One region of the Exiguobacterium sp. TDN 0502 genome, then DNA from elsewhere that is predicted to be linked to it. Evidence: predicted binding sites of a transcription regulator. Region 1 holds the regulator's gene; the other holds the start of a gene.
What was found. The regulator LexA, encoded in region 1, represses DNA repair genes until DNA is damaged. The targets are predictions, from matches to a motif close to CGAACATATGTTCG.

Region 1 (4,343 bases):
ATTTGATTTCCGCTTCACCGAGTGGTGCCCCGTGAGAAGCCGACTTCCCTGATTTGTTCGGTGAACCGAAGCCGATGACGGTCTTGACTTCAATCAATGTCGGTTTTGTCGTCTCAGCTTGTGCCGCCGCGATTGCTTTCGAAATCGAATCGATATCCGTTCCGTCTTCTACGCGAATGACTTGCCAGTTGTACGCTTCGAAGCGCTTCTGGACGTTTTCAGAGAATGATTTATCGAGATCTCCGTCAAGTGAGATATCGTTTGAATCGTACAATACGACCAATTTCCCGAGACCGAGGTGACCTGCGAGTGAAGCCGCTTCTGCTGAGACACCTTCCATCAAGTCCCCGTCTCCGCAAATCCCGTATGTGAAGTGATCGACGACGTTGAGATCGTCACGGTTGTATTTTGCTTCAAGGTGACGCTCTGCCATCGCCATACCGACTGCCATCGCAATCCCTTGACCAAGTGGACCAGTCGTTGCATCGACACCAGCCGTGTGGCGGTATTCTGGGTGACCTGGTGTTTTTGATCCCCATTGACGGAATGATTTTAGATCTTCCATTGACAGATCATATCCCGATAAGTGGAGGAGTGAGTAGAGAAGCATCGAACCGTGTCCGGCTGAAAGTACAAAACGGTCACGGTTGAACCATTCTGGATTTTTAGGGTTGTGGTTCATATGATCCGCCCAAAGCGAGAATGCCATCGGCGCTGCTCCCATTGGCATACCTGGGTGACCCGAGTTCGCCTTTTGTACGGCATCAATCGATAAGGTACGAATCGTATTAATTGCTAATTGTTCTACTGTCGTCATGTTCGTCAAAACAATCATCCTCTCTCTTTTTCACAAATTCCTACTCATTTTAGCATACTCTCAAATGTGATACAACTTTTCTAAATAGTATGTCACATTAAAATGAATGCGCTATCTATAGCCGTTCCACCGACTTATACAGGATGTCTGAATCGATGAAAGGTCCCTATTAAGACGTATTGCTATCGCACAATGTCTCCTCTTCTAACCGCTCCAATAAAAAAAAGAGGTCAACCTGACGTGAGACCTCTTTCTTCTATAGAAGAAACAAATGATTATTGTTTGTTCCGTTCTTCTTCTTGTGCTTGTTTTAACTTCTCTGGTGTCACGTCCGTTCCCTCTTCATCGACGATCTTCATGCCCATGAGTTGGTTTTTGAACGATCCTCGGAATGCTTCAAGATACGCAGCACGTAATTCTTTTTGCTCCGCTGTTTCCGCTTCGGACAATGGCTCGACTTTTGATTTATTCGCTAGTGCATTGATTCGATCTAACTGTTCTTGTGATAACATGGAATCCCTCTTTCTCTATGACTCAAAACTTGAGTTGTTCAATTGTATCCTTACTGTAAAAGAGCCTACTAAAAAAAGCAAGTTAACCGCGTCAGCAGACGGGTCACTTGCTCTTAATCAGATGTAGGTGATAGTTCACGGTATTCAAGGTAACGTCGATTGACGGTGGCTTTTGAAATATCGTGCCCCATTCCCCGCAGCGTGATCGCAATATCAGAAAACGTCAATCCAAGTTCACGAAGACGAACGATTTCTTCAATCGGAACATCCTTTCGGCTCCGTCCGGCATTCTCCCCTTGCCGGTTGAGATTACGTTCCGGCCGAAATCCCTGTTCGACCGCCCGTCGCATACCACGCGCGATTTTTGCGTTATGCAGTTTCCGCTGGTATTCTTCCACGAGTGAGACGATCTCAAGGACCATCGCTTCCGCATCCGCAAGCTGATATTCACCATCGGAATCAAGCGTCATCAAGCGGACACCATGTTTTTTAAACGTATGCAAAATGGCAATTTTCGCATTTCCTCGCCCGATTCGGGTATCATCCGTCACGAGGACCGCATCGACCGCGTCACGTGTCACGTAATCAAGTACCGTTAACATCCCTTCACGATCAACATCGTATCCACTCTCTTTTTCAGAGACGATCTCTACGACATCAAATCCTTTATGCGACGCAACTTTTGAAAGTTCCATCCGTTGGCGTTCGATTGAACTATCTTGTGCTTCTTTGTCGGTCGACACCCGACAATAAATCACGACCTTCATCGTACCTCACATCCCTGTTCGTTCTTTCACAACTTTTCCATTTTGTCATTGTTGTGCGATTGGTACAACGATTTTGCTTTTTGAGATGACATGTTTTGTCTCGACATCATTATTTTTGATCAACCAATTGACGTATTCTTCATCAGACATCGAACCGTCGTTGTAAACTTCAGCAATTTGTTCGACTGTAGCGTTCTCGTCAACCGTTACGGACGCTGTCATCAGCTGTGCCACTTTTTCATCCGGACGCGGCGTGAGTAAAAAGATCACGAAGGCAATACTTAAAGCATAGAAGAGAATTGAAAAAGCATGAGTACGAATCGTATGAATCATCATGAATCCCTCCAGATATGAAATGAATGAGTTAGAATAAATGTTCGCGGAACAATTGTTCGCATAACTCATAATAAACACAGAACCCGTGTTCGGTCAACACAAAAATGTCGAACAATTGTTTGTACGCTCATTCGTTCTATGTTATAGTGAATTTAGAAACATATATTCTTACATTTCAAACTTCAATCCAGAAAGAGGTGGCAATTCGTATGCGGAAAATGTCTAAGCGCCAACAAGAGATTCTCGACTACATCGTCTCTGAAGTGAAACTGAAGGGGTATCCACCATCAGTTCGTGAAATCGGAGAAGCAGTCGGACTCGCGTCTAGCTCGACGGTACACGGTCATTTGGATCGACTCGAGAAACGGGGAATGATTCGCCGTGACCCGACGAAACCACGTGCGATTGAGATATTGCTTGATAAGCCTGAAGAAATCACGGAAGCTATCGTCCATGTTCCCGTCATCGGGAAAGTCACAGCCGGTCTTCCGATTACAGCAATCGAAAATATCGAAGAACAGTTCCCGCTTCCTGCACATTATGTAGGGAATGAAACGGTCTTCATGTTGACGATTGATGGTGAATCCATGATTAACGCAGGTATTCTTGACGGCGATCGTGTCATCGTGCGCCAACAAAACACAGCAGAAAACGGAGAAATCGTCGTGGCTATGACCGAAGATAGCGAAGCGACGGTGAAACGGTTCTTCTTAGAAGATCAACAGGTACGTCTACAGCCAGAAAACGACTCGATGGATCCGATGTATTTCGATAATGTCTCGATTCTTGGTAAGGTAATCGGCGTGTATCGGACGATTCATTGACGGAGGGACCAGTTTACGACTGGTCTTTTTTCATGCCTTCAGGAAATGTACATGATACCGTCAACACCGTTGCACTGACGGGTTACGTTGCGTATTCGGTCGCAACACAGCAAACGGACTGGTTACCGACTGCCATCGGGATTGCTGTCGGCACTCTTTGGTTGTCACCCGACCTCGATTTAAAGTCGGAACCCTACTATCGCTTCGGACCATTTCGAGTCTTATGGATGCCTTATGTCAAAATCATGCCCCACCGCTCGATCTGGTCACACGGATTGATCATCGGGGATGTCATCCGGCTTCTCTACAGTGCCGCGATTCTGATTCCTTTGCTGTTTCTCAGCCTATATTTTCAGGTTTTAGATGCTGACACGATTGACACCTGGTTCGCTTCCTTACCCGCTTTTATCGTCGGGATCATGGTAGCAAGCACGATTCATATCCTACTAGATTATTCCAGTAGCTGGTTTCGTCCTAAAAAACGAAAAAAGCGTCGCCGCTGACACCTCTTTTTCCTCACAGTAGGTAGGAAGAGGTTTTTTCTTATCCACTTTTACGTATTTTTAAACATCAAAATAAAAAATTTCCATTCCTATATTTCAATTATATGTATTGAAAACGTTCTCAATTCGGAGTAGTTTAAAGGGGAAAGGCCATTATCTGCTTTAATCCAAAGGGAGGGTTTTTGCATGAGCAACTTTGTAAGTGAATTGATTGGAACGATGATTCTCATTCTGCTTGGGGATGGTGTCGTCGCCGGTGTCGTCTTGAAAAAGACGAAATCGGAAAACAGCGGATGGATCGTCATTACGCTCGCTTGGGGTCTTGCCGTCATGACGGGTGTTTATGTGGCTGCAGCAAGTGGTGCACATTTAAACCCGGCTGTCACGATTTCTCTGGCTCTAAACTCAGCTTTACCATGGAGTGAAGTTCCGGTTTATATCGCGGCACAATTAATTGGAGCTTTCATCGGCGCCGTTCTTGTTTGGCTTCATTACATGAAACATTTTGAAGCGACTGATGATCAAGCTGCAAAACTCGGTGTATTTGCTACAGGACCAGCGATTCGCCACACGCCGTCGAACTT
Region 2 (4,343 bases), on a different contig from region 1:
TCCTACAGACAGTCCGTCGCAGCGACCGAGGAACGGCTGATGCGTGAATTGACGATGTTCGACGCGAACGTCCGGGCAACTTTTCTCGCGTATCCGGATGACGCAACAGACCGCTCGCGTGCCATTAAACGATTGCAACAGCAACAGCGAACTGACTTATCACGTGACGACTACACGATTCGCTTTCAAAGCCTGAACACGAGTGCGACGTTCCGACCGTTGACACTCGAACCAGCAAAACGAAAACAACTACTAGAGCACTTAAAAACAGCCCGTACATATGCTTTTTCCAATCAAAATCGCTTTCTTGTCGCGATGACGATTCCAGAACTCGATGACGTCATCTTGCTGACGACCGATCGCGATAAATTAATCGCCCCTGCTCGAGATTTAGCTTGGACACTCGTCTGGGTGAGCGTAGTCACGCTTGTCAGTATCAGCCTCTTAATCCGCTGGCGAATTCAACATCAACTGGCACCGTTATCGAAACTCGCTCTACAGATTGAAGAAGCGCATGCGAAGCGCTCGTATCGTCCGTTAACGCTCAAGACGACAACTTTTGAATTACAACAACTGACTTTTCAATACAATCAATTGATGCAACAGATTGGAGATTTAACGACCGAGATGCAACAAGCCAGTCAGGAACTCGAGTCCGTCCAGCCCCACTTCTCCTCGCGGTTATCCGCGATGGATCAATCGGTGCAAGCCGTCGACGAAGTCGCCGGTTCCTTACTTGCGCAATCAACACAGATGGACCAGACGATCGTTGCATCAGCACGTTTGACGGCACAAGGACACGATGCGTTAAGCGAAATGCAAACGACACTTCTGAACAGCCAACATGCCGTGACCCGCTTTCAACAGACCGTCGAGACGAATCATACGACCCTCGAGACACTGCAACAAGAAGGCCACTTGCTAAAGGAACAAGCCGCGACGACGGAACAAATCTTGCAACAGACCTCACATCTACAGCAACAGATGGAAACCTCAATTTCGCACATCCAGCGCGTTGCTGAAGAGACACGCCGCTTGTCGCTGAACGCGCTGATCGAGGCAACGCGTGCCGGAGAAGCCGGTCGTGGCTTCACGGTCGTCGCTAAGGAAGTCGAAAAACTCGCAATCGATATCCGAACGAGTACAGATCATATCCGGCAGGTCAATCAGACCTGGACGACAGGACTCGATCAAGTTGAACAAGCCCTCTCGCAGATGACGGAACGTTTTCTCTCAACATCGCAACAGCTCATGACGGCAACAGGGCACTTGAAACAGATGCTGACTGAAGCGACGACGATCGAAACGACACTGGGTACTGTCGAACACCAGCGTCAGATCGTCGCAGACGTCCAATTGAGCATGCAGGAACATCTACAGTCGGTTCAGCAGTTGATGTCAGAACTCTCGTCTTACAGCCAGGTGCTCGGGGAACAGATGCAACACCACGTCATTCAGCAAACAGAACTGAAGACACATAGCGCCGTACTCGAGTCTCGCATCAGTTCGTTGCAACAGACCGTTCGCTCGAGTGAATCGCCATCTTAACAAAAGGAGCGCCTCCCATCTCTGGTAAGCGCTCCTTTCCTCTGTTCTCAGCCGATATAACGTGCTTCCTTCTTATCGATGATGTTGCGGATCCGGTTTTCCGTCACCTGATACTGCTCTGCCAATTGACGAATCGTCTTCCCTTTTTCATACTGCGCGCGAATCGTTCGAATCTGAAATGGCGACAGCGTCACATGTTGACCTAACAAGAGATCGAACTCACCCAGTAGTTCGTTATACTGCTGATCGATTGAAGGCAGAATTTCTAAATTCGACAACTGATCGTCAGCCCGTTTGCCGTTGCGCCTGACGAGTCGCGCTTCCGTGACGTCTGTCGTCAGAAAGGCTTGCGCAACGAGTAGACCGACCTGTATCCGTTCTCCTCGACCACGTTGATAGAGCGTGACTTTGCGATACCCTTCCCGATTGAGCCGTGGACGGAGCAGGACACCTTTTCGACGTTGCCGGACGCCGCGACACGTCACGATCGTCCGGTCGAGCGATCTTATGCGACCAAGCGATGAGACTTCATATATACCTACATAGCCGATGACGGCTTTCCATTGTTCTTGCATGGTTGTCCTCCTTCAGACAAGGACACGACGGGACTTCATATTTGAATTATATCAAATTACGAACAAACGTTCTAGTGATGTCGCTCATCGGAATGTGCTATTCTTAGCAGAAAAAGGAAATGAGGCCTACTCATGAAATTTGTCTTGTTACTTGGTCCGCAAGCGGTCGGAAAGATGACGATTGGTCAGGAAATCGAACGGTTGACGGAGATGAAAGTTTTTCATAACCACCAGACGATCGATCTGTTATTGCCTTATTTTGATTTCTCCGAACCTGCACATCACCGCTTAAAGGATACGATTCGGCGCGAGATGTTCAAAGAAATGGCGAACAGCTCCCTCGAAGGTGTCCTGTTTACATTTCTCTGTCTATTCGGTGTCGACGGCGGCGGTCTCGAGTTCATTGAAGAGACAGTCGAATTATTCGAACAAGCAGGTGCCGACGTCTATATCGTTGAACTGGATGCGCCGGTCGCAACCCGCCTGCACCGGAACACGACCGAAAACCGATTGACGCATAAAGTAACGAAACGTGATCTCGCTGCTTCTGAACAAGACTTACGCGAGACGGCAGACGGATACCGGACACGTTCGCTGCCGGGCGAACTACCGGACGTCAACTACCTCTTCCTCGATACGGAACAATTAAGTGCACGTGAAAGCGCTGAAGCGATTTGCGACCATTTCAACTGGTCTAAAACAACGGTCTAATCACTAAAGCCCCGTCCTGCTCAAGCAGGCGGGGCTTTAGTGATGGAGTTCGCGTGCAGATCGATTCGCCTGCAACTGAAATCCGTTTCGACGCCAGACCGTCTCACTGCCTGCTTCGCCGTAGACACGCGTCAGTAATAACGTCCGCGCGAGATACGATAGAATCGATGTCAGTGCTTCTGTGATGTATCCGTGCTGATCGTCCTCATCCGTCGTTGTATAACGTAAGGTTCCGATCGATCCATTCCATGTAAAGGTAATCGTTCCGACGATCGTTTTTTCACGCAACGCATGCAGCGTCCACTTACAACCCGATGCTTCATCCATTGCTTCGACCAACAGCCGTGACGTCGTAAAATCCGGATGTCGTCCTTGCATTCAGCTCCCCTCCTCGACCTCAAACGTTGCTGTCGCGTAAGCCTCTCCGTTAATCAAAATCGTCAGTGTATGTGTTCCCGGATAATGGACACGTGTCGTCATGTTCCGAAATGATTGGCGTCGTTCAATGTGCAGGACACCTTTAACTTCCCGCTCCCGCAGTTGAAACACCTTCCGACTCGTTCCGCGTTGTTTGACGTAATCGATCGCATATTCAAGACGCAGACGTTGCTCAACGGAACTATGCACTTGAAACGAAAACTGTAGCTCTTGACCAATCGTCACCGGTGAGACGACTAAATCCGTCACCTCTACCTCACCTTGCGTGACGTGTCCGAACAACTGCAACACTTCTGGATTTCCGCGCTTCAGTAACGTCCGCGAAGCATGGCGTAAAATCCAGTCCGTGTTCGAATCTGTTCCTAAGTGACGTTCGATTCGCTCGATCAAGTATTCCGGATGTGTCTTTGAAATATCGTTCAAATGATTGGCGACACTTTTTCGGACGTAGAGTGACGGATCCTGTAGTAAGGCGTCAAGAATCGGTAATGCTGGACGCGGATCAGCAATCAGACGCGGAATCGCTTGTCCCCATGGTAAACGCGGTCGTGTCCCTTCGGACGCTAAACGACGGACGTGTTCATCGTCTGATCTTGTCCATTGGAGCGCCTGCTCGAGATAACGTTCTTGATCAGCAAGTAAAAAGCGGCGAACGGCGAACTCCGACGTCGAATGCGGCGTCAACTTGGCAAGTGTCGCTAACGCAAGCGTCCAATCAGCAAGGTCTGCCGTCCGTTCGACATACTCTGGAAAAACAATTCCCGGTAGCCCGGTAAACTTCGGTGCGAGCCGCTCTAGTTCTCCCGCTGCGTCCGGAAACGGCGGCAAGATTGTCTCGAGTGTCTCAGCCACACGACGGACACGTTGCTTAAACGCGAGTTCTTCCCAGTCCCTCTGCTCGACTCGCCTTCGAAAATCCGGTACGTCGACCGCTGCTCCTAAGCGGTCGAGCCAACTCGGTGAAAACACATCTTTAATCAAACTCATCCTTCATCCAGTCCCCTCTGTGTGCGCTCCAGTTTGAGCAATGTTTCCTTGCGTGCGAGTCCACCCGCGTATCCACCTAAATCG

Region 2: ACRPK8_RS10395 (NUMOD4 domain-containing protein) is a predicted target of LexA. The motif match lies at 2,183-2,196, and genes of this name have one in related genera.

The regions. Positions count from the first base shown of each region.
Region 1 covers NZ_JBOZGJ010000004.1:20,342-24,684, reverse strand. Annotated here, with positions in the region: gene tkt (transketolase) at 1-817, opposite strand, end outside; gene ACRPK8_RS05925 (DUF896 domain-containing protein) at 1,093-1,329, opposite strand; gene ACRPK8_RS05920 (YneB family resolvase-like protein) at 1,443-2,096, opposite strand; gene yneA (cell division suppressor protein YneA) at 2,142-2,429, opposite strand; gene lexA (transcriptional repressor LexA) at 2,642-3,256, shown strand; gene ACRPK8_RS05905 (metal-binding protein) at 3,289-3,759, shown strand; gene ACRPK8_RS05900 (MIP/aquaporin family protein) at 3,946-4,343, shown strand, end outside.
Region 2 covers NZ_JBOZGJ010000008.1:149,593-153,935, forward strand. Annotated here, with positions in the region: gene ACRPK8_RS10390 (methyl-accepting chemotaxis protein) at 1-1,548, shown strand, start outside; gene ACRPK8_RS10395 (NUMOD4 domain-containing protein) at 1,596-2,123, opposite strand; gene ACRPK8_RS10400 (shikimate kinase) at 2,256-2,834, shown strand; gene ACRPK8_RS10405 (GNAT family N-acetyltransferase) at 2,871-3,212, opposite strand; gene ACRPK8_RS10410 (DNA alkylation repair protein) at 3,213-4,259, opposite strand; gene ACRPK8_RS10415 (bifunctional transcriptional activator/DNA repair enzyme AdaA) at 4,256-4,343, opposite strand, start outside.